Regions from separate parts of the Kineococcus endophyticus genome, predicted to be linked through region 3. Evidence: riboswitches for the same ligand, from Rfam matches in the RefSeq annotation. Region 3 holds a riboswitch; each other region holds the start of a gene.
The links. Region 3 has a riboswitch for S-adenosylmethionine ahead of AB1207_RS14630 (ABC transporter substrate-binding protein). Riboswitches for the same ligand answer to the same signal wherever they lie in the genome.

Region 1: linked by a shared signal. The riboswitch ahead of AB1207_RS11060 (methionine ABC transporter ATP-binding protein) and the one ahead of AB1207_RS14630 (ABC transporter substrate-binding protein) in region 3 are both predicted to bind S-adenosylmethionine.
Region 2: linked by a shared signal. The riboswitch ahead of AB1207_RS14075 (MetQ/NlpA family ABC transporter substrate-binding protein) and the one ahead of AB1207_RS14630 (ABC transporter substrate-binding protein) in region 3 are both predicted to bind S-adenosylmethionine.
Region 4: linked by a shared signal. The riboswitch ahead of AB1207_RS09200 (O-acetylhomoserine aminocarboxypropyltransferase/cysteine synthase family protein) and the one ahead of AB1207_RS14630 (ABC transporter substrate-binding protein) in region 3 are both predicted to bind S-adenosylmethionine.

The regions. Positions count from the first base shown of each region.
Region 1 covers NZ_JBFNQN010000007.1:25,561-32,644, reverse strand. Annotated here, with positions in the region: gene AB1207_RS11070 (N-acetylmuramoyl-L-alanine amidase) at 1-556, opposite strand, end outside; gene sfnG (dimethylsulfone monooxygenase SfnG) at 774-1,919, opposite strand; SAM riboswitch class I at 1,930-2,012, opposite strand; SAM riboswitch class IV at 2,173-2,282, shown strand; gene AB1207_RS11060 (methionine ABC transporter ATP-binding protein) at 2,457-3,476, shown strand; gene AB1207_RS11055 (methionine ABC transporter permease) at 3,476-4,279, shown strand; gene AB1207_RS11050 (MetQ/NlpA family ABC transporter substrate-binding protein) at 4,269-5,177, shown strand; gene AB1207_RS11045 (DUF3017 domain-containing protein) at 5,202-5,483, opposite strand; gene purH (bifunctional phosphoribosylaminoimidazolecarboxamide formyltransferase/IMP cyclohydrolase) at 5,500-7,071, opposite strand; gene purN (phosphoribosylglycinamide formyltransferase) at 7,071-7,084, opposite strand, start outside.
Region 2 covers NZ_JBFNQN010000009.1:97,232-104,315, forward strand. Annotated here, with positions in the region: gene AB1207_RS14050 (NtaA/DmoA family FMN-dependent monooxygenase) at 1-920, shown strand, start outside; gene AB1207_RS14055 (purine-cytosine permease family protein) at 967-2,421, shown strand; gene AB1207_RS14060 (OsmC family protein) at 2,461-2,964, opposite strand; gene AB1207_RS14065 (DUF7711 family protein) at 3,044-3,676, shown strand; gene AB1207_RS14070 (DUF1737 domain-containing protein) at 3,673-3,870, shown strand; SAM riboswitch class IV at 3,918-4,028, shown strand; gene AB1207_RS14075 (MetQ/NlpA family ABC transporter substrate-binding protein) at 4,096-5,043, shown strand; gene AB1207_RS14080 (methionine ABC transporter ATP-binding protein) at 5,040-6,068, shown strand; gene AB1207_RS14085 (methionine ABC transporter permease) at 6,137-6,736, shown strand; gene AB1207_RS14090 (HD-GYP domain-containing protein) at 6,749-7,084, opposite strand, start outside.
Region 3 covers NZ_JBFNQN010000009.1:221,981-229,064, forward strand. Annotated here, with positions in the region: gene AB1207_RS14615 (dipeptide ABC transporter ATP-binding protein) at 1-81, opposite strand, end outside; gene AB1207_RS14620 (ABC transporter permease) at 78-977, opposite strand; gene AB1207_RS14625 (ABC transporter permease) at 974-2,002, opposite strand; gene AB1207_RS14630 (ABC transporter substrate-binding protein) at 1,999-3,594, opposite strand; SAM riboswitch class I at 3,757-3,849, opposite strand; gene metE (5-methyltetrahydropteroyltriglutamate--homocysteine S-methyltransferase) at 4,002-6,350, opposite strand; gene AB1207_RS14640 (methylenetetrahydrofolate reductase) at 6,347-7,084, opposite strand, start outside.
Region 4 covers NZ_JBFNQN010000005.1:293,872-300,955, reverse strand. Annotated here, with positions in the region: gene AB1207_RS09210 (LLM class F420-dependent oxidoreductase) at 1-785, shown strand, start outside; gene AB1207_RS09205 (NtaA/DmoA family FMN-dependent monooxygenase) at 787-2,094, opposite strand; SAM riboswitch class I at 2,162-2,267, shown strand; gene AB1207_RS09200 (O-acetylhomoserine aminocarboxypropyltransferase/cysteine synthase family protein) at 2,379-3,701, shown strand; gene AB1207_RS09195 (LLM class flavin-dependent oxidoreductase) at 3,701-5,011, shown strand; gene AB1207_RS09190 (alpha/beta hydrolase) at 5,016-5,546, opposite strand; gene AB1207_RS09185 (antibiotic biosynthesis monooxygenase family protein) at 5,557-5,862, opposite strand; gene AB1207_RS09180 (ABC transporter permease) at 5,881-7,084, opposite strand, start outside.

The DNA of each region.
Region 1 (7,084 bases), on a different contig from region 3:
TCCCCGGGTAGTCCGCCCGGGGCAGGCCCGTCGCCGTGGCGAAGGCCGGGAGCAGGTCGCGCGCGGCCACGTCGGACGGGTCCAGGACGGCGCGGTTGCCGCCGTCGGGGGCGAGCGCGGGTTCGGCCACGTGGAACCCGGTGGCGTCCGCGGGTGCGCCGTCGGCGTGGATCGACACCGCGAGGGCGGCGCCGGCGTCGTTGGCGACCGCCGCGCGCTCGTCGACGCACGGACCGACACCGGTGTCGTCGGTGCGGGTCAGGACGACGGTGGTCCCCCGGGCGCGCAGCAGGGCCGCAGTCCGCTGGGCGACGTCGAAGGTGAAGGCGTGCTCGGGGTACCCGACGTCGGTCTCGGTGCCGGTGGTGTTGCAGGGCTTCTCGAAGCCGCCGGCCGGGACGAGAGCGTCCACGACCGCGGGGTGGGCGGCGTTGCCGCCGTTGTGCCCGGGGTCCAGCACGACGACCGGAGCGCCCGCCCGCACCACCGGGGCCCTGGACGGGGTGGTCGGGCTCGGCGTCACGGCGCCGGTCGCCGACGCCACCGTCGACGCCACCGGGGACGCCTCCGCGGACGACGGCACGGACGAGGGTGACGACGGCTGCACTGACGGGGTGGAAGGGGTCGCGCTCGACAGGGGGCTCGACGTCGAGGGTCCCGGGGCCGCGGGCGCCGGTGCGGAGCAGGCGCTCACCAGCAGCAGCGCGAGGAGGGGGACGGACCGCACAGCGCGAGCGCGCGGCACAGCCGTCCCCCTCCCCGGCACGGGCGGGTCAGGCCGGGACGGGCTGCGTCGCCGCGACGACGGCCTCGTCGAGCTCGGCGCCGAGCTGCAGGTCCTCCCCGGCGGCCAGGCGCGCCTCGAGCTCGCGCACCCGCGGGATGACGAGCTCGCCGAACGCCTCGACCTCCTCCTTGACGTGGAGGAACCCCAGGAGCAGCAGGTCGACGCCCACGAGCCGGTAGGCCAGGACACGGCGCGCCACCTCGTCGGGGGTGCCGACGAGGCCGGTGCGGAACCCGTCGTTGTACTGCACGAGGTCGCGGAACTCGCTGTCCGCCCACATGCCCTTGCCGTCCTTCGTGGAGTTCCCCGCCTCCTGGACGGCGGCGCCGAAGCCCTCGACCTTGGTGCGGTCGGCCTTGGCGATGATCTCCTCGAGCACGGCCTCGGCCTCCTCGCGCGTGTCGCGCACGAGGGCGAAGCCGTTGAGGCCGAAGCGGACGGTGCGGCCGTTCTGGGCGGCGAGGGCGGAGACCTCGCGGACGCCCTGGGCCGCGCCGGCGAGGGACTTGCCGTTCATGAAGTACCAGTCGCTCACACGGCCGGCCATGGCCTGTGCGGCGCTGGAGTTCCCGCCCTGGAACAGTTCCGGGGCGACCTTCGGCTGCGGCCGGAACGTGATGTCGGTGGCGTTGAAGAAGTCGCCGGACTGGCTGTAGCCGTCCTCGCTCCACACCCCGCGCAGCAGTTCGATGAACTCCTCGGACTGCTTGTAGCGGTCGTCGTGCTCGTGCCACGTGACGCCGAGCTGTGTCGCCTCGTTCTTGAACCAGCCGGACACGATGTTCAGCGCCAGGCGGTTGTCGGTGAGTTCCTGCGTGGTCGCGGCGAACTTGGCGAGCACACCGGGGTGCCAGAAGAACGGGTGGACGGCGGCGATGACCTTGAGGCGTTCGGTCGCCAGGAGCAGGGCCAGGGAGAACGAGGTCGACTCGTGCTGGGCGTCGGCGCCGTAGGAGGCGAGGTAGCGCACCTGGGTCAGGGCGTACTCGAACCCCACGCGCTCGGCGGCCTTGGCGACCTCGACGTTGTAGGCCGGGTCGTGGCTCGTGCGCTGCTCGATCGTCGAGACGACGAGGCCACCGGAGACGTTGGGGACCCAGTAGGCGAACTTCAGGGGCTCGTGCAGGGGCATCGCGGCGCGTCCTCCATCGGACCTGGCGGTAGCACCCCCGGGGGGTTGCTGCGGCGTCGTCGAGCCAGGTCTCTCAGCCGCTCTGGATGGGATCCACCGCAGCGTACCTCCTCCCCCACCCCGGAGCGGCCGCCGCTTTTCGGAACCTGGACTCGGACCGTTGCGGCGCAACGCATGCCGGAGAACCCTTTCCGGACGCCGATCGTCCGGAACCGCTTGACGACGATCTCGGACGGCTGTCAGAGTCCCCCCAGGTCATGAGCGCCAGCGTCAAGCCCCGGCTCGCTGGCCGGCAACCCTGGTTCGTCACGGGGTGCTCCGGGTGAGGACCAGGTCCGCAGGTGGTGCGGGCAAGGACGAACTTGGAGTTCCCGTGTCGAAGGCCTGTCCCCGCTCCCGCTGAGCGCACCCCTCTGCTCGCCCCCCGTCCGGACCCGGCGCACCCGCCGGGCCCGCGATCCCCCCTGCCCGGACTGCCGGACCCCCTGCTGGACCCCCTGCTGGACCCCCTGCTGGACCCCCTGCCCAGGAGTCGTCGTGATCGAACTGCGCCACCTCACCAAGACGTACGGGGACCCCCCGCACGCCACGACGGTCCTCGACCGTCTCGACCTCACCGTGCCCGCCGGCAGCATCACCGCCGTCGTCGGGCCCAGCGGTGCCGGGAAGAGCACGCTCGCCCAGTGCGTGACGCTGCTGACGCGGCCCACGTCGGGGTCGGTCGTCGTCGGCGGCCAGGACCTCACCCAGCTCGGCGCGGAGCGGCTGCGGGAGGCGCGGCGCCGCATCGGGACGATCTTCCAGAGCGACGGTCTGCAGACCCGCCGCACGGCCGCGCAGAACGTCGAACTCCCCCTGCGCTACCTCGGCGTCGTCCCCCGGGACCGGAAGCGGCGCGTCGCCGAGCTCCTCGAGCGGGTCGGGCTGGCCGGGCTGGCCGACCGCTACCCCCACGAACTGTCGGGTGGGCAGCGTCAGCGCGTCGGCATCGCCCGCGCCCTCGCCCTGCGCCCCGGCGTGCTGCTGTCCGACGAGGCGACGTCCGGGCTGGACCCGCAGGCGACGGCGTCGATCACGGGTCTGCTGCGGGAACTGCGCGACGACCTCGGCCTGGCGATCCTGTTCATCACCCACGAGATGGACACCGTCGTGGACGTGGCCGACGCCGTCGCCCGCCTGGACCACGGACGCATCGTCGAGGCCGCACCCCTGCTCGACGTGCTGCGCGACCCGGCCTCCCCGGTCGGGGCGGCGCTGCTGCCCCGCCGCGGCGTGGGCGACGCGGGCGGTCTGGTCGTCTGGGAGGTCCACTACCGCGGCGACGACGTCCCGGCCGACTGGCTCACCGCGGCCTCGCGCGAACTCGGCCACGACCTCGCCCTGCTCGGGGCGTCGGTCGGGACCGTCGCCGGACGCACCGTCGGGCACGCCACCCTCGGCGTCCCCGCGATGGTCGACCCCACCGCCCTCACCGCCGCCCTCGACCGCCGCGGCCTGCACGCGCAGACCCCGGCGACCACCCCGGCGACCACCCCTCGAGAACTGGACCTCGTGTGATCCCGCTCAGCGTCGCCGCCGCCTCGGACCTCGACACCCCGCTGGCGCAGATCCCCGCGCTCATCGCGCCGGCGCTCCTCGACACGCTGCTCACGGTCGGCATCGTCATGACGATCGTCGTCCTGCTCGGCGTGCCGATCGGCGTCCTGGTGCACAACCTCGCCCCCGGCGGGCTGTTCGAGCACCGGGCCGCGCACACCGTCCTGTCCTGGGTCGTCAGCACCGGCCGGTCGCTGCCGTTCCTCGTGCTGATGGCCGCGCTCGTCCCGTTCACCCGGTTCGTCACCGGCACGAACATCGGCATCCGCGCCGCCGTCGTCCCGATGGTCCTGGCCGGCACGGCGTTCTTCGCGCGCATCGTCGAGAACTCCCTGCGCTCGGTGCCGCCGCACCTCGTCACGGTGGCGCAGGCCTCGGGAGCCTCTCCGCTGCAGGTCGTCACGACCGTGCAGCTGGCCGAGGCCACGCCGTCCATCATCGGCGGGCTGACCATCAACACCATCGCGATGATCGAGTACTCCGCGATCGCCGGGACCATCGGCGCCGGCGGCATCGGCTACGTCGCCGTCACCTACGGGTACCAGCGCTTCGACCACGCCGTGATGATCGCGACCATCGTCGTCCTCGTGGCGCTCGTCGCCCTCGTCCAGCTCACCGGCGACGCCCTGGCCCGCGCGGCCGATCCGCGCACGCGCCGCCGTTCGGCCCCCACGCGCACCCTCCCCCGGAACACCCCTCAGAAGACCACGCAGAACACCACGCAGAACACCACCCAGAACCCGGAGAAGACCCTTGTCCACTGAGACCCGCGAACCCACCACCGACGACCACGGCTTCGAGATCCGCAAGCGGCGGCGCTGGCCGTTCGTCGCCGGCGGGGCCGTGGTCCTGCTCGGCGCCGCCGCCGCGATCGTCGTCCCGCGCCTCGGGGGCGACGCCACCGCGAACACCCAGGCGGGCGCGACGCTGTACGTCGCCACGGCCGAGGGCAACGCCCGCGAGGAGGCCCTCATCGAGTTCATCGCGAAGGACGTCGCCCCCAAGCACGGCATCACGGTCGCGTTCAAGGCGCTCGCCGACTCGAACACCATCAACCGGGCCGTCAGCGACGGCGAGGTGGCCGGGACGATCTACCAGCACAAGCTCTGGCTCGGGCAGGTCCTGCAGGCGAACCCCGACTTCCGGGAGGAGGCCGCCACGCCGGTGTTCCGCTGGGGCTTCGGCCTGTGGTCGGCGAAGTGGAGGAGCCCGCAGGACATCCCGGACGGCGGGACGGTCTCGCTGTACTCCGACCCCGCCAACGAGTCGCAGGGGTTGTTCGTCCTGCAGAAGGCCGGGCTCATCACGCTGAAGCCGGGCACGGACGTCGGGAAGGCCACGGTCGACGACATCGCGACCAACCCCAAGAACCTGAACTTCACGCTGCTGGACTTCGGCGCCCAGTCCCGCGCGCTGCCCGACCTGGACGCGGCCGTCGGCTACACCGAGTACTACCTGGCGGCGAAGATCCCGATCGAGCAGCAGATCTTCGCCCCGACCGCCCCCGACGAGTTCGCCGGGCAGTTGACCATCGGGTCGCGGTGGAAGGACTCGGACAACATCAAGGCGCTCGTCGCGACGTTCCAGGACCCCGCGGTCCAGGAGTACCTCGCGACGAACGCGGACGTGAAGGACGTGCTCCTGCCGCTCGACGCGGACTGACCCGGGGCACTCACCCGGGGGTCCTCAGACCGGGGTCGGCACGACCCCGGCGAGGACCAGGCACGACACGGCCAGCACGAGCAGCATGGCGACGTCGACCGCCCGGGAGCGGACCGCGAGCGCACCCGCGATCCGCACCGGGAGGACGAGCCGCAGGACGGCGGCCACGGCGAGGTCGGTGCCGAGCAGGACCCCGCCGACCGTCGGGCCGGCGAGCAGCGTGAGCGCCAGCGCCGCGACGATCCCGCCGACCAGGGTCAGCAGGACCGCGTTGCGCGGTGCGGGAACCTGCTCGGTGCCGGCCACGACGTCCACCCGTCCGTCAGTGGGCGAAGTGCCGGGCGCCGGTGAAGTACATCGTCACGCCGGCCTTCGTCGCGGCCTCGACGACCTCGGCGTCGCGGATCGACCCGCCGGGCTGCACGATCGCCCGCACGCCGGCGTCGAGGAGGATCTGCGCGCCGTCGGCGAAGGGGAAGAACGCGTCGGAGGCCGCGACCGAGCCGGAGGCCCGGTCGGCTCCGGCGCGGTCGACGGCGAGGCGGCAGGAGTCGACGCGGTTGACCTGGCCCATGCCGACGCCGACCGAGGCGCCGTCCTTGGCCAGGAGGATCGCGTTGGACCGCACGGACCGCACGGCGCGCCAGGCGAACTCGAGGTCGGCGAGCACCTCGGGCGAGGCCGCCTCCCCGGCGGCCAGGGTCCAGCCCGCCGGGTCGTCGCCGTCGGCGTCGACCGCGTCGAGGTCCTGGACGAGCACCCCACCGGAGACGTGGCGCCACTCCTGCGCGGCCCGGCCGTAGCCCTCGGGCAGCTGCAGGAGGCGGACGTTCTTCTTCTCCTGCAGCACCTGCAGCGCCTCGGGCTCGAACCCGGGGGCGATGACGACCTCCGTGAACACCGGGGCGACCTGCTCGGCCATGGCGCGCGTGACGACGCGGTTGGCGGCGATGACCCCGCCGTAGGCCGAGACGGGGTCGCAGGCGTGGGCCTTGGCGTGGGCGTCGGCGACGTCCGTGCCGGTCGCGATGCCGCACGGGTTGGCGTGCTTGATGACGGCGACGGCCGGGCCGGACAGGTCGTACGCGGCGCGCAGGGCGGCGTCGGCGTCGACGTAGTTGTTGTAGGACATGGCCTTGCCGTGCAGCTGGACGGCCTGGGCGATGCCGGGCGCGGCGGTCGGGTCGGCGTAGACGGCGGCCTGCTGGTGCGGGTTCTCGCCGTAGCGCAGGACGTCGGTGCGCTCGAGCGCGACCCCGGCGACGGCGGGCCAGCCCGCGTCGTCGGCGTCGAGGGTCTGCTGCGCGAACCAGGTCGCGACCGCGGTGTCGTAGGCCGCGGTGTGCGCGAACGCGGCCGCGGCCAGCCGGCGGCGCGCGGTCAGGTCGAAACCCCCGTCGGCGACGGCGGTCAGGACGTCGCCGTAGCGGGCGGGGTCGACGACGACGGCCACGCTGGGGTGGTTCTTGGCGGCGGCGCGGACCATCGACGGGCCGCCGATGTCGATCTGCTCGACGACCTCGTCGTAGGCGGCGCCGGAGGCGACCGTGGCGGCGAAGGGGTACAGGTTCACGACGACGAGGTCGAACGGTTCGACGTCGAGCTCGGCGAGCTGACGCACGTGGTCGGGCAGCCGGCGGTCGGCGAGGATCCCCGCGTGCACGCGGGGGTGCAGCGTCTTGACCCGGCCGTCCAGGCACTCGGGGAACCCGGTGAGCTCCTCGACGGGCGTCACGGGGACGCCGGCCGCGGCGATGCGGGTCGCGGTGGACCCGGTGGAGACGAGGGCGACGCCCGCGGCGTGCAGGCCCTGAGCGAGCTCCTCCAGACCGGTCTTGTCGTAGACGCTGACCAGCGCGCGCTTCACGGGGACCTTCGTGGCCTGGGGGTCCATCAGCGGGGTGCCG
Region 2 (7,084 bases), 120 kb from region 3:
CCCACGACATCCGCTACGACGTGGCCGACGAGCACCTCGAGCTGAGCTACCGGCTGCTGGAGGGCGGCTGGGAGGACGGCGCCGTCGTCGGCGACAAGCAGGCCCGGCGCTACGCCGACCCGCGCCGCGTCCACGAGGTGCACCACGACGGCCGCTGGTTCTCCAGCCACGGCTACTTCAAGGTCGAGCCGTCACCGCAGCGCACGCCCGTCCTGTTCCAGGCCGGCGCCAGCGAGCGGGGCCGGGAGTTCGCCGCCACCCACGCCGAGGTGGTCTTCGTCCAGGGCCGCGACGCGGCGGGGGTGCGCCGGCAGGTCCAGGACGTCCACGCGCGGGCCGAGCGCCACGGCCGGCCCCGGGGGTCGGTGCGCACCCTGGCCGGGCTCACGGTCGTGCTGGGACGCGACCGCGCGCACGCCCGGGACCGGCTCGAGCGGTACCTGTCGTGGGTCCACGACGACGCCGCCCGGGCCTACTTCGCGTCCATGACGGGCGTGGACCTGCGGGCGCTGGACCAGCGCGCCGACCTCGGGACCGTCAGCACCGAGGGCGGCCGGACCCAGGTCGAGCGCTACCGCGGGGAGACCGTGGCCCGGGCCACGGCGGACTTCCTGCGCTTCGGGATGCGCGAGTTCGTGCTCACGGGTTCGGTCACCGAGGTCGCCGACGACGTCGAACGGCTCGTCGAGGAGACCGGGGTCGACGGGTTCAACGTCACGCCGTTCCTCGTGCCGGGCTCCTACGTCGAGTTCTGCGCCGAGCTGGTGCCGGAGCTGCGGCGCCGGGGTCTCGTGGACCAGCCCCGCGCGCGTGAGGAAAGCCTTACGCTGCGTGAGGTGATCTTCGGTGCGGGCCGCACGAGGCTGCCCGCCGACCACCCGGCGGCACGGTTCCGCCGGTCGTCCCGAGAGGCTGGGTGAGCGGACCGGTGGTCCTGCACGGGAGCACGAGCGGCGGGCGGTCGCGGTGAGCGAGGTGCCCGCGACCCCGCAGACCCGCGTCGGCGGCGTCGACGTCGAGCTCAACGGCGTGAACGCCGTGGGCGAGGACGAGCGGCACGGCCGGCCCCGGGACCTGTTCTGGCCCTGGTTCGCCGCGAACGTCTCCGTCCTGGCCGTCAGCTACGGCTCCTTCGTCCTCGGCTTCGGCATCTCGTTCTGGCAGGCGACGCTCGTCTCGGTGGCCGGGGTGTTCCTGTCCTACGTCGTCGTCGGGCTCGTCGCGATCGCCGGCAAGCGCGGATCGGCGCCCACGATGACGTTGTCCCGCGCGGCCTTCGGGGTGCACGGCAACCGGCTACCCTCCCTCGTGTCCTGGCTGCTGACGCTGGGCTGGGAGACCTCGCTGGCCGCCGTCGCCGTCCTGGCGACCGCGACCGTCCTGGACCGCCTCGGTGCCGGCGGTGGGACGGGCACCAAGCTCGTCGCGCTCGTCGTCGTCGTCGGGCTCATCGTCCTCGGCGGCACGCTGGGGTTCCGCGTCATCATGCGGATGCAGCGCTGGATCACGGTCGTGACCGCCGTCCTGACGGTGGCCTACATCGCCTTCGCGGCCCCCTCGATCGACCTCGACACGGTGCTGGCCCTACCCGCCGGGGACGCCGCCGCCGTCGTCGGCGCGTTCACCATGGTCATGACGGGGTTCGGCCTGGGCTGGGCCAACGCCGCGGCCGACTACTCCCGCTACCTGCCGCGCGACGCCTCCAGCCGCGGCGTCGTGTTCTGGACCACGCTGGGCTCCTCCCTCGGCCCGGCCGTCCTGCTGGTCTTCGGCGCGCTCATCGTCGGCTCGCAGCCCGGGCTGAACGACAGCGTGGCCAAGGACCCGGTCGGGGCGCTCACGGGCATCCTGCCGACCTGGTTCCTCGTGCCGTTCGTGGTCGTCGCGGTCCTCGGCCTCGTCGGCGGGGCCGTCATGGACATCTACTCCTCGGGCCTGGCGCTGCTCAACGTCGGCCTGCGCGTGCCGCGGCCGGTCGCCGTCCTCGTCGACGGCGCGCTCATGGTCGCCGGCGCCGTCTACATCGCCTTCTTCTCGGCCGACTTCCTCGTCCCGTTCCAGGGGTTCCTCATCACCCTGGGCGTGCCGATCGCGGCGTGGGCGGGGATCTTCCTCGCCGACCTCGCCACCCGGCGGACCGGGTACGCCGAGGACGAGCTGCTCGACGCCCGCGGGCGGTACGGCGCGGTGCGGCCCCTGGCCCTCGGGACGATGCTCGTGGCGACCGTCGTGGGCTGGGGCCTGGTCACCAACAGCGGCGCGAGCTGGCTGGCGTGGCAGGGCTACCTGCTCGGGCCGATCGGCGGCCGCGAGGGCGAGTGGGCCTACGCCAACATCGGCGTCCTGCTCGCGCTCGTCCTCGGGTTCGTCTCCGTCGCCGCGTTCGGCCGCGGTGAGGTGCGGCGGCAGGAGCGCCGCTGACCGCCGCCGGACGACGAGTCCCCACCACCCCGACGGGCGTCAGGCGCGCTGGACGGTGACCTTCGGCGGCGTCTGCAACGTCTGGGCGATGACGCAGTAGCGCTCGGCCAGCGTGATCATCTTCTGCTCCGTGGCCTCGTCGGCGTCGGAGGTGAAGTCGAACGTGATCGTCACGTCCGTGATGCCGACGGGGACCTCGCGGGAGACGCCGAGGGTGCCGCGGGCGTCCCAGTGCGCCTCGGCCGTCACCGACGCGTTCCGCAGCTCCACGCCCATGGCGGTCGCGACGCTGCGCAGCGTCACACCGGCGCACGCGGCGACGGCCTCGCAGAGCATGTCGGCCGAGCAGGCCTCGGTGCCGTCACCCCCGGCGGCGGGGTGCAGCCCCGCGCGGGTCGTCCCGGCGAACCCGTCGACCGAGACCCCGATGGACTGCCCGTCGAGCACCGCGACGGCCTTGGCCGGCACCAGCGCCTTCGCCGGATCCTCCCGGTAGGAGTCCTTCAACGGCTTCTGCAGGGCCCTCAGTTCGGTCGAATCCACCGGCGAAGCTTAGGCCCGGAGGTGGTCCGACCCGCAACCTCCCCGCTCCTCGCGCGGACGGCCCGCCACACTGGGCGGCGTGAAGTGGACCACCGCCCTGAAGACCCTCGAGGACGTCGCCGACCGCTGCGCGCACGTGCACCGCCAGCCCGCGGGCATCGTGACCCTGCGGGTGGGCGAGGCGTGGGTGTTCGGCCCCCTGCTCGGCCCGCGCCGCGACGACCTGCCCGACGACGCCGTCCGGGTGGCCCTCGTGACGAACGCGGCGGAGGCCGACTGCGCGGCCGGCACCCGACCGCCCGCGGCAGGCCACTGGCTCGCCGCGTCGGGGCTGGAGACGAAACCCGTGGTCCTGTGGTTCCGGTCGGGCGAGGCGCCCGTGTGGAACCACGTCGTCGAGCGGCCCGTGCGGTTCTGGACGGCGCAGGACGGCCTCGACCACGACGTCCTCGTGCAGCTGCGCGCCGGGGACGGGGAGTCGTTGCGACCGGCGGCCCCCTCCCCCGCCGACCTCGTCGAGCGACTCGGGAGGGAACTGCACGTGAGCCGGGAGGCGTTGCGCCGCAGCGCGGTCGAGTACGACGACAAGCGGTGGGCGCCCGGGTCGCCGAAGAAGCGCGGCGACGCGCTGGCCGACGCGGCCCTGGGGTTCCTCGCCGTCCAGGACGCCCTGGACCCCGTGGACACCGCCGGGGATACCCTCCCCGGATGAGCGAGGAGAAGCTGAGCTACCGCCTGCTGACCGGCCCCGACGACCGCTCGTTCTGCGAGAAGGTCAGCGCCGCCCTCGCCGACGGGTACGTGCTGTTCGGCAGCCCCTCGGTCACCACGACCGAGGGTCGGACGGTCGCCGCGCAGGCCGTGGTCCTCCCCCACGTCCTCGCCCAGGTGAGGCCAGAGGGCTGACGCTCGCGGGGCCGGACCACGGCGCGGCCGGTGCTAGGGTCTGGACAGGTCATGAGTGACAGCGACAAGCCCTGGCTCGCTGTCCGGCAACCCTCCTCCGCGGTGGGGTGCCCCAGGTGAGGACCTGGCCGGACGACCCCGTCCGGCAAGCGCGGATCAACGGACCCCGTCGATCACGGAGTGCTGCGAGCCGCGCGCCCGCCGAACGACTCCCGGAGTGATCGCGTGTCCAACGCCCCCGCCCTGCCCGACAAGCCCAAGCGCCGTGGCCTCCTCGTCGGCGTCGTCGCCGCGGTCGTCGTGGTCGTCGTGGTCGTCGCCCTCGTCCTGGGCAACCGAGACGACACCACGACCACCGCGGCCGCCGGCGGCGGCGAGGCGAAGACCGTCAAGATCGGTGTCGCCGACGCGTCGCTGAAGTACTGGACGACGTACAAGGAGCTCGCGAAGTCGCAGCTGAACGTCGACGTCGAACTGGTCAACTTCTCCGACTACAGCCAGCCGAACCCGGCGCTGTCGCAGGACCAGCTGGACCTCAACCAGTTCCAGCACATCCAGTACCTCGCGAACTACAACGTCACCTCCGGTGACGACCTGCAGCCCATCGGGGCGACGGCCGTGTACCCGCTGCCGCTGTACTCGCTCACCGCGAAGTCCACCGGTGAACTGCCCGCCGACGCGAAGGTCGCCATCCCGAACGACGCGATCAACGAGGCGCGCGGCCTGCTCGTGCTGCAGAGCGCCGGCCTGGTGACGCTGAAGAACGGCGGGACCGCGTTCTCCAAGGTCAGCGACATCGAGTCGGCCAAGGTCGAGGTGACGACCGTCGCCGCCGACCAGACCGCCTCGGCCCTGCAGTCCGGTTCCGTGGTCGCCGCGATCGTCAACAACAACTACGCCACCAAGGCCAAGCTGCCGACGAGCGACATCATCGTCAAGGACGACCCCAGCGACCCCGCCGCGGCCCCCTACGTCAACATCTTCACCTCCCGCAAGGCGGACACGGGCAACGAGACGTACCTCAAGCTCGCGCAGCTGTGGCACGACCCGGCCGTGCAGGAGGTGTTCCTGGAGGAGAACCCGGGCGCGGTCGTCCAGGACACCTCCGCGGCGGACCTGCAGAAGGAACTGACCGAGGTCGAGGCCGACGCGAAGGCCGCCTCGGGCAAGTGAGCACGCTCATCTCGCTGACGGACGTCAGCAAGACCTTCGACCGTCGTGGCGGCAGCACCGTCACGGCGGTCGACGGCGTCTCCCTCGACGTCGCCGAGGGCGAGGTCCTCGCCGTCATCGGGTACTCCGGCGCCGGGAAGTCCACCCTGGTCCGGCTCATCAACGCGCTCGAGAAGCCGACGTCGGGCAGCGTCCGCGTCGCCGGCCAGGACCTGACGACGCTGTCGGAGGGGGAACTGCGCTCGGCGCGTTCCCGCATCGGCATGATCTTCCAGCAGTTCAACCTGTTCCGGTCCCGGACCGTCGCCGGGAACGTCGCGTACCCGCTGAAGGTCGCGGGAGTCGCGAAGGCCGAGCGCGACCGGCGCACCGCCGAACTGCTCGACTTCGTCGGCCTGCTCGACCGCGCGCACGCCTACCCCGAGCAGTTGTCGGGCGGGCAGAAGCAGCGGGTCGGCATCGCCCGCGCCCTCGCGACGAACCCGCCGCTGCTGCTGTGCGACGAGGCGACGAGCGCGCTGGACCCCGAGACGACGACCGAGGTGCTGTCGCTGCTGCGACGCGTCAACACCGAACTCGGCGTCACCATCGTCGTCATCACCCACGAGATGGAGGCCGTCCGGCAGATCGCCGACCGCGTCGCCGTGATGGAACAGGGCCGGGTCGTCGAGGTCGGGGACGTCTACGACGTCTTCTCGTACCCGAAGACCCCTGCGGCGCAGCGCTTCGTGCGCAGCGCGACGCACGACCGCCCCTCGGCCGACACGGTCGCGCGGTTGCGGTCCCACCACCCGGGCCGCCTCGTGAGCGTCCGCATCACCGACGAGCCCGGCCTGCAGCAGCGCATCGACTCCGCCTTCCGGCAGCAGGGGGTCACCGCCGAACTCGTGTACGGCGGGGTCTCGGAGATCCGCGAGCGCCGGGTGGGTTCGCTCACCTACGAACTGACCGGTGCCCCCGGATCCGTCGAGGCGGCGCTCTCGGCGTTGCAGTCGGCCGGCATCCACACGGACGAGGAGGCCTGAGCGTGGACTTCAGCGGATTCCTCGAAACGATCGACGTCTTCAAGACCGCGATCTGGCAGACCCTGCTCATGTCGGTCGTCTCGCTCATCGCCTCCGGCGTGATCGGGCTCGTCCTCGGCACGGCGCTGTACGCCACCCGGCCGGGGAACCTGTACGGCAACCGGTTCGTGTTCGGGGTGATCGGGTTCGTCGTGAACCTCGTCCGCCCGATCCCGTTCGTCATCTTCCTCGCGGCGATCACCCCCCTGCAGATCGCCGCCGTGGGGACGACGATCGGCACCTCGGCGGTCACGTTCGCCATCTCGCTGGCGGCGGCGTTCGCCGTGGCCCGGATCGTCGAACAGAGCCTCGTCGGTGTCGACCCCGGTGTCGTGGAGGCCGCCCGCGCCGTCGGCGCGTCCCGGATGTCCATCCTCGTCGGCGTCGTCATCCCCGAGGGGCTCGGGCCGCTCATCCTCGGCTACACGTTCATCTTCATCGGGATCGTGGACATGACGGCGCAGGCCGGTCTGGTCGGCGGCGGTGGGCTCGGGGACTACGCCATCAGCTACGGCAAGCAGCAGTACGACTACGGGATCATCTACGTCGCCGTGGCCGCCATCATCGTCATCGTGCAGGTGGGCCAGGTCGTCGGCAACCGCCTCGCGCGCGGGGTCATGCGGCGCTGACCCAGCACCGGCTCACGGCGCCGGGTCCGGCCGACCGGCCGGGCCCGGCGCCGTCGTCGTGCGGGGCCCCTTCCCCGCCGCCCGGCCCGCCGGGCGATCCGACGGCGCGTCCTGGGCCGCCGCCCGCGGGGCGGGCTCCGGACCGGCAGGGTGGGGTTCGACGGGCTTCGCGGGCACGGGCTTCGGAGGCACTGGCTCCGGGTTCGCCGACGTCTGCGGAACCGGTTTCCTCGCGGCCGGGTCCTCCGCAGCCGGTTTCTGCGGAGCCGGTTTCTGCGGAGCCGGCTTCTGCGGAGCCGGCTTCTGCGGAGCCGACTCCCGAGGAGCCGGTGCCCGCCCGATCGGACC
Region 3 (7,084 bases):
GTGCAGGACCTCGCGACGCCCACCGCGGCCGGAGTAGGACACCCGCAGGTCCTCGATGCTCAACAGCGGTTCGGTGCTCACGTCGTTCCCCTCTCCAGCGCCCGGGCGACCCGGTTGGCGGACAGCACGACCGCCACCACCACCAGCCCGGGCAGCGTCGTCAGCCACCAGGCGGTGGCGAGGTAGTCGCGGCCGCCGGAGACCAGCGACCCCCACTCCGGGGCCGGCGGCGGCGCCCCGAACCCCAGGAAGCTCAGGGCCGACACGGCCAGCACCGCGACGCCGAACTCCAGCGCCGACAGTGCCAGGACGGGCCCGGCCGCGTTGGGCAGCACGTGCCGGAACAGCACCCCCGTCGTGCGGACCCCGCTGGCGCGGGCGGCCTCGACGTACGGCGAGGCGCTGACCTTCAGCACCTCCGAGCGCATGACGCGGGCGAAGTTCGCGACCGTGCCGATGCCGACCGCGATCGCCACCTGCACCGTGCCGAACCCGAGCGCCGTGATGAGCGCCATGGACAGCAGCAGCGCCGGGATCGACAGCAGGACGTCGACGACCCGCATGAGGACGTCGTCCACGATCCCCCGCAGGAACCCGGCGACGAGCCCGACGAGGGTTCCCACCACGAGGCCGATGAGGACGGCGAGGACGGTGGCCTGCAGCGTCAACCGGGAACCGTGCACGACGCGCGCGAACAGGTCGCGGCCGAGGTGGTCGGTGCCGAAGAGGTGCGCCGCCGACGGTCCCTGCAGCCGGTCGGCCGTCACCCCCTGCACCGGGTCCTGCCCGGTGAACAGGGACGGCGCCACCGCCCAGGCGAGGACGACGAGCAGCACGAACCCCGCGAGCAGGAGGTCGGGGTGCCGGAGCCAGGACGGCGACGGGCGGCGGGGTGCCCCCGCGGCGCGGTAGCGCGCCCCGATGTCCAGCACGTCGAGCACGTCCTCGGGGTTCCCCCGGTCCAGGGTCCGGCTCACGCGGCACCTCCGACGAGGACGCGGCCCGCACCGCTGCGGGTGCGCCGCCGCGAGGCGCCGGCCCCTCCGACGACGCGCAGGCGCGGGTCGAGGAGTGGGTACAGCAGGTCGACGACGAGGTTCACGGCCACGAAGACGGCCGCCGCGAGCAGCACGAGGCCCTGCACGAGCGGGATGTCCTGCCCGTTCACCGCGGTCACCGTGAGCCGCCCCACGCCCACCCGGGAGAAGACCGTCTCGACGACCACGGCCCCCGCCAGCAGGTTCCCCACGACGACCCCGCCCAGCGTGAGGGTCGGGATCGCGGCGTTCCGCAGCGCGTGCCGCAGGTGCACCCGGGCGCGGGAGGCCCCCTTGGCGCGGGCGGTCTCGACGTACGGTTCGGCCAGGGCCGTCCGCAGGCTGCGCGCCAGCACCTGGGCGATCGACGCCGAGACGGGGACCGCCAGCGTCACCGCCGGCAGGACGAGGCTCGCGAGGCCCTCGTTGCCGAGGGCCGGGAAGACCGGCAGGCGGAACGAGAAGACCTGGACCAGCAGCAACCCGACCCAGAACGTGGGCAGCGAGACCCCCAGCGGGGGCAGGGCCTGCAGCAGCGTCCGCAGCCAGGCCCGGTGGACGGCGGTGGAGGCCAGGGCGGTGCCCACCCCGAGGACGAGGGCGAGCAGGAAGGACGACGCCGCGAGGGCCAGCGTCTGCGGCACCGCGTCGCCGACGAGCGTCGTCACGGGGGCACCGTTCTGGATGGAGTTCCCGAGGTCCAGGTGCAGGGTCCGCCACAGCGCGTGCACGTACTGCACGGGCAGCGGGTCGTCGAGGCCGTACTCGGCCCGCAGGGCCGCGACCTGCGCGGGGTCCGCCGTCGACTGCTCGCCGCCCTGCCCGCCGGCCAGCATGATCGAGACCGGGTCGCTGGGCAGCAGGTAGAGGATGACGAAGGTCACCGTGAACGCGGCCCACAGCACGAGGACGGCCTGCCCGAGGCGACGGGCGACGTACCCCGCGAGACCGCCGCCGGACCTCACGACTGCTTCCAGGCGTCGTGGAACCAGAGCCGCGAGGACCCCTCGAACTGCAGGTCGTGGACGTCGTCGGACGCCGCGATGACCGTCGAGAGTTCGATGAGCGGGATCGAGTGCGCGTCCTGCACGAGCGAGCGCGACGCCTGCCCGACCAGGCGGGCCCGCTGCGCGGCGTCGGTCGTGGACGACTGCTCGGCGAGCAGGTCGTCGACCGCACCGCGGGGCCGCTGGTTCACGTTGCGCGTGTCGGTGGAGAAGATGGTGCGCAGGACGTCCGGGTCGGACCGCGTGAGGTTGTAGAAGAGAACGTCGTAGTCGCCGGAGTTCTGCTGGGCCGTCGTGTCGGCGGTCGTCCCCTGCTTCAGCTGGAGGTCGAAACCCGCCTCGCGCACCTGCTGCTGGAGGAGTTCCAGCACGGCCGACGTGGGCTGCCAGAACAGGACGGTGAAGGTCAGCTTGCGGCCCGCCTTCTCACGGATACCGTCCGCACCCTTGGTCCAGCCGGCCTCGTCGAGCAGGCGCTCCGCGCCGGCCAGGTCGCGGGCGAGCACCGAGGAGTCGTCGGCGGCGTCGGGCGTGGACGCCGAGAGCGCCGACCGCACGGCCTGGTCGCCGGGGTTGAGGATGCTCGCCAGCTGCTCGCGGTCGACGGCCTTCGAGAGCGCCTGCCGGACGCGGACGTCGTCGAACGGCGCCCTCGACTCGTTGGGGAACAGGTTGTACGGGATCCCCGGGTTGGCCCGCCGCTGCGTCCAGAACCCGTTGCCGTCGAACTGCGGCAGGTCCTGGGACGCGATGCCGGTCGTGGCGTCGACCTGGTGCGACTGCAGGGACCCGGTGCGCACGCTCGCCTCGGGGACCACCCGGTACGTGATCGAGTCGAGGTACGCCTCCCCCTGGTGCTCCGCCCCGGTCGGCGCCCAGTCGTACCCGCTGCGACGCTCGAGGACGGTCGTGTCGTCCTTGGTGTAGCTGCCGACGACGAAGGGGCCGGAACCCACGAGCGACGTCCCGGCGCACCGGGTCGCGGGGTCGGCGGTCGTGGTCGGGACGGACAGCAGCCCCAGGCTCATGGTCGAGGTGGCCTGCAGGAACTGCGCGCTGGGCCGGGAGAACGTCACGACGGCCGTCTGCGCGTCGGGGGTCTGCGTCCCGGTGTACCCCTGGAGGTAGGTGGACCCGAGCGAGGCCTTCGCGCCGAGGGCGACGATCCCGTCGAGGTTGGCCTTGACGGCGGCGGCGTCCACCGGCGACCCGTCGGAGAACGTGGCCCCCTGCCGCAGGTGGAACGTGAACGTGGTCGCGTCCGGGCTGACCTGGTAGCTCTGCGCGAGCCACGGCTGGATCCTCCCGTCGAGGTCCTGCACGGTGAGGGAGTCCACGAGCTGGCGGCCGATGTTCAGCGCGTCGTTGTTGCCGACCTGCTGGGGGTCGATGCACCCGGAGTCGACGGAGATGGCGAACGTGAGGTTCCCGCCGCGGACGGGGGTCGCGTCGGCGGCGTCCTGGGCGCTGCTGCGGCCACCGCTGCACGCGGTGAGGCCGGCCAGGACCGCGACGAGGGTGAGGGCGGACAGGGACGTGCTGCTGCGCAAGGGGTCTCCTGGGTGGGGTGGGGCGCGCCGGCGGGACGGCGGCGCGCGGAGCCGGGTCGTACCCGGCGGGAGGACGGTCAGCGACAGCTGGTCGCACCGGTGCGGCAGAGGTCCACGACGCGCCGGAGGACGGCGACGTGGGACGTGCGGTCCACCTGAACCCCTCCATCGTTCCTGGCGGAAGCACCCGCGCCCGTGTCCGGGGGGTTGCTGCGGCGTCGCGGAGCCAGGTCTCTCAGCCGCTCTGGATGGTTGCAGGGGAAACTCTACGGGGAACCGTGCCGGAACTCAACCGCCGAGTTTCGAGGGGAGTTCGGAAGGGAGTTCCCGGGGAGGTTCTGGGGGAACGACGGAACCCCTCCACCCTGCGGGTGGAGGGGTTCCTGGGGTTTCGGGGGGCGGGGAGGTCAGCCCGCGACGGGCGCCCCCACGGGGAGCTCGGCCCGCACCGTGCGCGCCGCCTCGACGAGGTTCCGCAGGGACTCCGTCGTCTCGGCGTACCCCCGCGTCTTGAGCCCGCAGTCGGGGTTCACCCAGACCTGGCGGGCGGGCACCGAGGCGACGGCCGACCGGAGCAGCCCGACGACCTCCTCGACGGACGGGACGCGCGGGGAGTGGATGTCGTAGACGCCGGGACCGATGCCGCGGGCGAAACCCGCCCGGGCGATGTCCTCGAGCACCTCCATCCGCGACCGCGCGGCCTCGATGCTCGTGACGTCCGCGTCGAGCCCGTCGATGGCCTCGATGACCTCCCCGAACTCGGAGTAGCACAGGTGGGTGTGCACCTGCGTCGCGTCCGCGGCCCCCGCGGTGGCCAGCCGGAAGGAGGCCACGGACCAGTCGAGGTACGCCGCCTGGTCGGCCGTCCGCAGCGGCAGCAGTTCCCGCAGCGCGGGCTCGTCCACCTGGACGATCCCGATGCCGGCCGCCTCGAGGTCGGCGACCTCGTCGCGCAGGGCGAGGGCGACCTGGTTCGCGGTGTCCCCCAGCGGCTGGTCGTCGCGGACGAACGACCACGCGAGGATGGTCACCGGGCCCGTCAGCATGCCCTTCACGGGTTTCGCCGTGCGGCTGGCCGTGTACGTGCTCCACGGCACCGTGATGGGCGCGGGGCGCGTCACGTCGCCCCACAGGATCGGCGGCCGGACCCCGCGCGAACCGTACGACTGCACCCAGCCGTGCTCGGTCACCGCGAACCCGTCGAGCTGCTCGGCGAAGTACTGGACCATGTCGTTGCGCTCGGGTTCCCCGTGGACGAGGACGTCGAGGCCGAGCTCCTCCTGCAGCCGCACGACACGGTCGATCTCGGCGCGCAGGAACTCCTCGTACCCCTCCTGCGCGAGCTCGCCCCGGCTCCACGCGGAACGCGCCCGGCGGATCTCCGGCGTCTGCGGGAAGGACCCGATCGTGGTCGTCGGCAGCAGCGGCAGCCCCAGGGCCTCCTCCTGCGCCGCCCGCCGCACGGCGTAGTCGCTGCGCCGGAACGCCTCCGGGGTCAGCGCGGCGAGCCGGTCGCGCACCGCCGGGCGCACCACGCCGGGGGCGCCGAGGCGGTCGGCCCGGGCCGCGGCCGAGGCGGCCAGTTCAGCGGTCACACCGGCGTCGCCGGAGTCGGCCAGGGCCCGGCCGAGCAGGACGACCTCGGCCACCTTCTGGTCGGCGAACGCCAGCCAGCTGCGCAGCCGCTCCGGCAGCGCGCTCTCGCGGGACACGTCGTGCGGCACGTGCAGCAGTGAGGTGGACGTGCCGGGGACGACGCGGGCGGCCGACTCCTCCAGCCGCCGCAGGGTCTCCCGCGCCTGCACGAGGTCCCCGCGCCAGACGTTGTGCCCGTCCACGACGCCCCCGACGACGGTCTTGCCGGCCAGGACGGACGGGTCCGCCGGCACGGAACCCTCGACGAGGTCGAGCGCGATCCCCTCCACCGCGCTCAAGGCCCCGAGGAACTCCTGCGCGTCGCCGTACGGCGTGGCCACCAGCAGCCGAGGGCGGCCGGGGACCGCGGCGAGCCGCTCGTAGGCCCCCCGCACCAGGTCGGCCAGCCCGTCGACACCGGCCGTCGCCGAGTCGCTCACGAGGCCGGGTTCGTCGAGCTGGACCCAGGTGGCCCCGGCCGCGGCGTAGGCGGTCAGCAGACCCTCGTAGGCGCCGAGCAGGTCCTCGAGCCGGCTGATCGGCGCGAAACCCTCCGGGCTGCCGTCGGCGGCCTTCGCCAGCAGGAGGAACGTCACCGGCCCGACGACGACGGGGCGGGTGAGGAACCCGTCGGCGAGCGCCTCGGCAAACTCCCGGACCCCGCGGTCGTCGGCGGACCGGAACGCCGTCGTGGGCCCGATCTCGGGGACGAGGTAGTGGTAGTTCGTGTCGAACCACTTCGTCATCTCCAGCGGGGCCAGCGCTCCGCGCCCCCGGGCGATGGTCGAGTACGCCTCGAGGTCCACCCGGCCGTCGGCCCCGACGAGGTCCGCGAAGCGCTCGGGCACCGCCCCCACGGCGACGGCGGTGTCGAGGACCTGGTCGTAGGCGGAGAACGAGGACGGGATGGACGCGTCGTGCGCGGGCAGGCCCAGCGCGTTCAGCCGCCGGACGGTGCCCGCCCGCACGGCCGCCAGGGCCGTTTCCGTCGCGGCCAGGTCGGCGCGCCCGGACCACAGCGCCTCCAGGGCCTTCTTCGTCTCCCGGTCGGGGCCGATGCGGGGGTAGCCGAGGACGGTCGCGGTCCACGCCGGCTGGTCGGTGGTCGGGTGCTGGCTCATCGGGAGGCTCCTCCTACCGCGCGGACGCGGCGTTCGGCGGGACGCGTCAGGTTCGTGTGATCGCGCAGGTGGTCGAGCAGGTCGAGGACGGGCTCGACCGCGTTGAAGGTGTAGAGGTGCAGACCGGGGGCCCCGGCGGCGAGCAGGTCGCGCGCCAGCCCGGAGGTGAACGCCGTCGCCGCCCGGCGGCGGACCCGGACGTCCTCGGTGTCCAGGGCCGCGAGCAGGGCCCGCGGGGCGGGCACGCCCGTGAGCTCGCCGATCCGTTCCAGCCGCCGCACCTCGTGGGTCACGGCGAGGCCGGGCAGGAGCGGGATGGTGACGCCCGCGGCCCGGGCGCGGGCCACGAACGCCGCGTACTCCCGGGCGGACCAGCCGACCTGGCACACGGCGAACTGCGCGCCGGCGTCCTGCTTGGCGCGCAGGACCGCGAGTTCGTGCCCGTCGCGGTCCCGGGGGAACGCGGCGACGGCGAGGCTGAGCGGGGGGACGTCGACGGGGAGACGCCCGCCCCGCAGCGCGAGGCGCCGCCGGTCGGCGACCTGGAGGAGTTCGACGAGGTCGCGGGCCGTCGCGACGCCGTCGGGGTGGGGACGGAACTGCGCCGCCCCCGTGCCCGCCGGCGGGTCCCCGCGCAGGGCGAGGACGTTGCGGACGCCGGCGTCGAAGAACTCGCAGGCCAGGTCGACGACCTCGCGGCGGGAGGAACCGACGCACGTCAGGTGCGCCATCGC
Region 4 (7,084 bases), on a different contig from region 3:
CCGAGGCCGAGGAGTCCGGGTTCCGCTCCGTCAGCGTCATGGACCACCTGTGGCAGATCCCGCCCATCGGGGACGCCGAGCGCGCGATGCTCGAGGCGTACACGACCCTGGGGTTCATCGCGGCCCGCACCGAACGCGTGGAACTGCTCGCCTGGGTCACCGCGGTCACCTACCGGGAACCGGGGGTGCTCGCCAAGCTCGTCACCACCCTCGACGTCCTGTCCGGTGGACGGGCCTGGCTCGGCATCGGCGCGGCGTGGTTCGAGCAGGAGGCCACCGGCCTGGGGCTGCCGTTCCCCCCCACGGCCGAACGGTTCGAGCGGCTCGAGGAGACCCTGCGCGTCTGCCGGCAGATGTGGTCGGAGTCGGAGGAACCCTTCGAGGGGACCCACTACACGCTGGGCCGCACGCTGAACAGCCCGCAGCCGCTGCGCCGGCCGCACCCGCCGGTCCTCATCGGCGGCGGGGGCGAGCGCAAGACCCTGCGCCTCGTCGCGCAGTACGGCGACGCGTGCAACCTGTTCGGGGGTGACGACATCGCCCACAAGCTCGAGGTGCTCAAACGCCACTGCGACGACCTCGGCCGTGACTACGGCGAGATCGAGAAGACCGTCATGGACGTCGCCGACCCGGCCGACGTCGACGGGTTCGTCGAGAAGTGCCGAGGTTTCGCCGCGCTCGGCGTGACCCACGTCCACGGCGGGTTCCGCGGGTACTTCGAGCCCGGCAGCGTCCGCCGCTTCGGCGAGGAGGTCGTCCCGCGGCTGGCCGAGCTCGGCGCCTGAGTCAGGCCCAGCGGCTGCGGGGGACCGGCAGGCCCAGGTTCCCCCGCAGCGTCGCCTCCGGCAGTTCCGGGGCCAGCACACCGCGACGCACGAGCAGCGGCACGACCTGGTCGGCGAACTCCGTCAACCCCTGGGGGACGGAGGAGAACGCGAGCGTGAACCCGTCGGCGGCGCCGGCCGTGAACCGCTCCGTCATCCAGTCCGCGACCTCCTCGGGGGTCCCGGGCAGGAACCGCCGCCGCAGCATCACGCGGTACAGCTCGCGCAGCGTGAACCGGTCGCGGTCGACGAGCTTGCGGATCCCCTCGTAGACGGTCTGGACCTGGTTCGAGCCGCCCGCGAAGTCGAAGCGGAACTCCTCGTCGAGGGGGCGGTCGGACAGGTCGACGCCGAGGTGGTGGGACAGCCAGTCCAGGCTCAGCCGGTCCGGTGTGAGGGCCTCGATCTCGTCCACCCGTTCGTGCGCCTGGGCGGTCGTGGCGCCGAGGACGGGGGACAGGGCCGGCAGGACCAGCAGGTCCGACCGCGCGCGGCCGGCCGCGACGGCGCGGGACTTGTAGTCCTCGTACAGCCGCTGCGCGCCGGGCAGCGGGGCCGACCCGGGGACGAAGACCGCCTCGGCGTGCTGCCCCGCGAGCCGGCGCCCGTCCTCCGAGGACCCGGCCTGGAACAGCACGTGCCGGCCCTGGGGCGGCCGGGGCAGGTTCAGGGGACCGCGGACCCGGAAGAACTCGCCCTCGTGGTCGAGCACGTGCATCCCGGCCGGGTCGGCGTACCGGCCGCTCGCCACGTCCGGGGCCACGGCTCCGTCGTCCCAGCTGTCCCACAGACCGTGCACGACCTCGACGAACTCCGCGCCGCGGCGGTACCGCGCCGCGTGGTCGAGGTTGCGGTCCAGGCCGAAGTTGCGCGCCTCCTCATCGCTCGCGGACGTCACGAGGTTCCAGCCCGCGCGGCCGGAGCTGAGGAAGTCCAGGGACCCGACCTGGCGGGCGGTGTGGAACGGCTCGTTGTACGTCGTGGACACGGTCGCCACCAGGCCGATGCGCTCGGTGCACCGCGTCAGGGCCCCGAGCAGCCCGAAGGGTTCGGGCCGCAGGTTCGCGACGTGCTCGACCCCCGACGGGAACCGGTCCCACACGTAGAGCTCGTCGGCGTAGAAGAGAGCGGCGAACCCGGCCCGTTCCGCCGTCCGCGCGAAGTCCTCGTAGTAGCCGACCGAGAGGTAGTCGGCGGGTCGGCCGCCCGGCAGCCGCCAGCTCGTGAGGTGCTCGCCGCCGGGGTAGAAGAGCATCGCCGTGAGGATCACGCCGCCGCACGCTACCCCGATCGTGTGAAGCGCTTGACAGTCCGGGCCGCGGTGCTCTCCACTGGAGGTGCCATCCAGAGCGGCCGAGAGACCTGGCTCGTCGACGCCGCAGCAACCGCCCCACCGGGTCGGTGCTCCCGCCAGGACCGATGGGAGAGGACCACCGATGGAGCACGCACCGCTGACGCGACGTCTCGTGATCGACCTGCTGCGCAGCGCCGGGATGACCTGTCGGGCCTGACCGCCCCGACACCTCACCCGCCCCGCACCCGGAAGGCCCTGCGATGCCGCACGTCCCGAGCACCCCCCTGTCCTTCGCCACCCGGCAGGTCCACGCCGGCGCCGAACCCGACCCCGTGACGGGCGCCCGCGTCACCCCCGTCCACCTGACGGCGGGTTTCGTCTTCGACGACTTCGAGCAGGCCCGGGCCCGCTTCGCCGGGGAGGACGACGGGTTCGTCTACACCCGGATGGGGAACCCGACCACGGCCGCCGTCGAGCGACGCCTCGCCGCCCTGGAGGGCGGGACGGACGCGCTGCTGCTCGGCACGGGGCAGGCCGCCCTCACCGTCGCCCTGCTCGGGATCCTCGGGGCCGGGGACCACCTCGTGGCCGCCGCGGACCTCTACGAGGGGTCGCGCGGGCTGTTCCTGGAGAACTTCGCCCGGCTCGGGATCGCCGTCGACTTCGCCGCCGGTCCCGACGACTGGGAACGGTTGGTGCGCCCCACGACGCGCGCCTTCTTCGCCGAGTCGATCGCCAACCCCAAGAACGCCGTCCTCGACGTCCCGGCCGTCGCCGCCGTGGCCCACCGCCACGGCGTCCCGCTCGTCGTGGACAACACCTTCGCGACGCCGTACCTGCTGCGCCCCCTGGAGCACGGGGCCGATGTCGTCGTGCACTCCGCCAGCAAGTTCCTCGCCGGACACGGGTCCGCCTTGGGGGGCGTCGTCGTGACGGGGGAGGGGTTCGACTGGTCGGGGTTCGAGCACCTCACCTCCCCCGTCGGGGTCCTCGGCGGGGTGAGCTGGGTCGACCGGTACGGGCCGCGCCGCGCCTACGTCGAGCACACCCGCGGGGTCGTCGCGTCTCGCCTGGGACCGGCCATCTCGCCCTTCAACGCGTTCCTCGTCCAGCAGGGCCTGGAGACGCTCTCGCTGCGGGTGGCCCGCCAGAGCGCGACGGCCGAACTCCTGGCCCGGTGGCTGCTGGCGCGTCCCGAGGTCGTGTCCGTCGACCACGCGGCCCTGCCCGACCACCCCTCCCACGCCGTCGCGCAGCGTCTGCTGCCGCTCGGCACCGGGGCGGTCCTGTCCGTCACGCTCGCCGGCGGACGGTCTGCGGCGCAACGGTTCGTGGACGCCGTCGAGCTGTTCACGCGGATGACGCACGTCGGGGACGTGCGGTCGCTGGTCATCCACCCGGCCAGCACCACCCACGCGCACCGCACCGAGACCGAACGGCTCGAGACGGGGATCTGGCCCGGTCTGCTGCGCCTGTCGATCGGCCTGGAGGAATCCGCCGACCTCGTCGCCGACCTGGAACGGGCGCTGGCCGCGACGCACGAACCCGCACCCGAGGAGACCCTGGTGGAGGTGGGGTCCTGATGGGCCGGTTGCAGCACTTCGGGTACTTCTTCTCCCGAGGTTTCGGCCCGCAGGGCTGGGGCCGGGACTACCAGGCGTGGAACGACGACTGGACCCGGCCCGACCTGTACGCGCACGCCGTCCGCGACCTCGAGCGCGCCGGGTTCGACCTCGTCGTGGTCGAGGACGCCGTCTCGCTCGGGAACCCCGCCACGCTGGACCTGCGGGTGCGCGCGGCGTACGGCGGGCCGAAGCACGACCCGCTGCTGCTGGCGCCCTACCTGTTCGCCGCGACGAGCCACCTCGGCATCGTGCCCACGGTGAACGCGGGGATCACCCCGCCCTACCTCGCTGCGCGGCAGGCGGCGACGCTGCAGCACCTGTCGGGTGACCGGTTCGGGCTGAACCTCGTCACCGACGTCGGCAGCGCCCGGCACGTCGGACGCGAACCCGTCGCGCACGACGTCGCCTACGACCGGGCGGAGGAGTGGATCGACGTCGTCCGCCGGTTGTGGCACAGCTGGGACGAGGGGGCCCTCGTCGCCGACCCCGTCACGGGGCGGTTCGCCGACGGGTCCCGCATCGACGCCTTCCAGCACCGCGGCGAGCACTTCGCGCTCGACGGTCCGCTCAACGCGCTGCCCTTCGCCGGGGGAGAACCCGTGCTGGTCTCCCCCGGGGGTTCGCCGCGGGGGCTGGCGTTCGCGGGGTCCCGCTCGGACGTCCAGCTCGCCCTCGCACCGTTGGACGTCGCGCAGGTCCGCGCGTACCGCTCCCGCGTTCTCGACGCCGCCGCGGCGGCGGGGCGCAAGGCCGACGACGTCCGCGTGCTGTTCGTCGTCAAACCCGAGCTCGTGAGCAGCCGGGAGGAGGCGGACCGGGTCGTCGCCGCGTCCCGCACCCCCTCCGAGGAGGTCCTGCGCGAGGTGGCGCTGCACTGGTCCAGCGACCTCGAGACCGACCTCACGGTGCTCCCGCTGGACCGTCCGCTGGACCCGGCGGTGTTCGGCGACCACGTGTCCCGGGGGACCGTCGCGGCGCTGCGGGGCGGGACGCCCGACGCGCCGCTGCGGGAACTGCTGGCGCGCAAGGCGCGCAAGGGACGGCTCGCCGACCGCAGCGGCCTCGTCGGGACGGCCGCGGAGTTCGCCGACCTCGTCGAGGAGTACGGCGAGGACGCCGGCAACGACGGGTTCCTGCTCTCCGGTGACCTGCACCCCGTGACGCTGCACCGCTACCTGGACGACCTCGTCCCGGTCCTGCGCCGACGCGGGGTCCTGCGCAGCGGGTACGGCGGAGGAGGGCTGCGCGGCAACCTGTTCGAGTTCTGAGCGCTCAGCCCGCGAGGAACGCGCGGACGCCGGTGCGCAGCTCCTGCAGGACCGACGCCGTGCCGGCCGGGTCCCCGGGGTGCCCCAGTGAGTGGTCCGCGCCGTCGAACTCGAGCACCTCGCGGTCGCTCTCGTGCGCGAGCGTGCGGTTCCAGGTCGGGTCGGCCGTCCCGCCCACGAGCAGCGTCCGCGGGTGGGACCGGGCCGCGGCCAGTCCCACCTCGGGACGGTCCAGCAACGGTGTGAGCCAGATCCCGCTCAGCCCCCGGTCGGCCGCCACCGGCAGCGCCAGCGTCGTGAGCGACTTCGCCACGACCAGGCAGGGGCGCAGGTCGTCGAGCAGGAACCGGACGAGCGCGGGCACGTCCTGCGGCGCCGGCGCGCCTTCGGCCCAGGACAGCGCCAGGACCCGGTGCCCCGCGGCCACGAGTTCGTCCCGGACGGCCCGCAGGACGGGCTGGTCCACGTCGTAGCCGCGCCCCGGCAGCACCAGCGCGGGTGCTCCCGGGGCGTGACCTTCCTCGACGATGCGCACGGGTGGTTCCTCAGCTCGGGTCGGCGCCCAGCACGACCTCGAACTCCAGGAGCGTGGCGCCGGTCGCGACGGGCCGCTGCCTCTCACCGGCGTGCGCCTCGCGGGCCCCGCCGCCGGCCCAGGCCTGGTAGGCCTCCTCGGTCTCCCACTTCGTGTAGACGAAGTAGCGGGTCTCCCCGGCGACGGGCCGGAGGAGCTCGAACCCGAGGAACCCCGCAGTGCCCTCCACGGCCCCCATCCGGTGGGCGAACCGGCGTTCCAGTTCCGCCCCGGACCCCTCGGGCACCTCGATCGCGTTGATCTTCACGACAGCCATGGGGGCAGGATCCCAGGATCAGTCCGCGATCGCGGCCACCGGGGGTGTCCGCGCCGCCCGCCGGGCCGGCAGCACCGACGCGAGCACCCCGGCAGCGGCCGCGACCACGACGATGCCGGCGACCTGCAGCCACGGGACGGTGAGCTGCACGGGGGTCTCGCGGACCAGCACCGACGTCGTGCCGGCCAGGCCGTAGCCCGTCCCGAGGGCCACCCCGAGGACGGCGGCCACCCCGGCCACGAGCAGGGCCTCCCAGGCCAGCAGCGCCCGCAGCTGGCGGCGGGTCAGGCCCAGCGCCCGCAGGAGCCCGGACTCCTGCCGCCGCTCCACGACCGACAGCGCCAGGGTGTTGCCGACTCCGATGAGGGCGATGACGACGGCGACGGCGAGCAGGCCCGTCACCACGAGCAGCATCGTCGTGAGGAGGTCGTCGAGTGAGTTGCGCACCGAGGCGATGCCGGTGACGTCGCTGGTGGGCAGGACCTTCGCGAGGGCCTCGGACAGGTCGTCCGTCGCCGCCGCCTGCTGCGCGGTACCGCCGTCGACGAGGCGGATCCACGCCCCCGTCGGGGTGGCCGCCGGGTCGAGGCGGCGGGCGTCGGCCAGGGTCACGGTGGCCTCGGCGGAGGACCGGGTCGCGACCCGCACGCGCAACGGCACCCCCGCGCCGGTGGCCGAGCCCGTGGTCTCGTCGACGCGGTGCAGCGTCAGCGTGCTGCCGTCGGCCGTGCCGGAGTCCCGCGCCCACTGCCGGGAGACGACGAGCTCCCCGTCCCGCGGCAGCGGGGTGCGGCCCTGCGAGCGCACCACCTCCGCGGCCTGCGTGGGATCGACCCCGGTCACCGACAGCCCCTGCGACCCGTCGGCGGTGGTGAGGGACAGCGAGTCGACGAGGGTCATCGCCGCGACGTGACCCGTGCCGCGGACGGCCGCGACCGCCTCGGCGCCCAGCGCCTGCGGGGAGGTGACGACGACGTCCGTCGGGTACGAGGCGTCGATCCCGGCGGCGGCCGAGGACCGCGTGGAGGCCGTGCCCACGACCATCGCCGTCGTCAGCGTGACCCCGATGACCAGGGCCGTGGCCGTGGCCGCCGTCCGGCGCGGGTTGCGCACGGCGTTGCCCGCCGCCAGCCGGGCCGGGACACCGCCGACGCGCCGGAACGGCCGCCCCGCCAGGGCCACCGCCGCGGGCACGAACCGCTGCGCGAGCAGCAGGACGCCG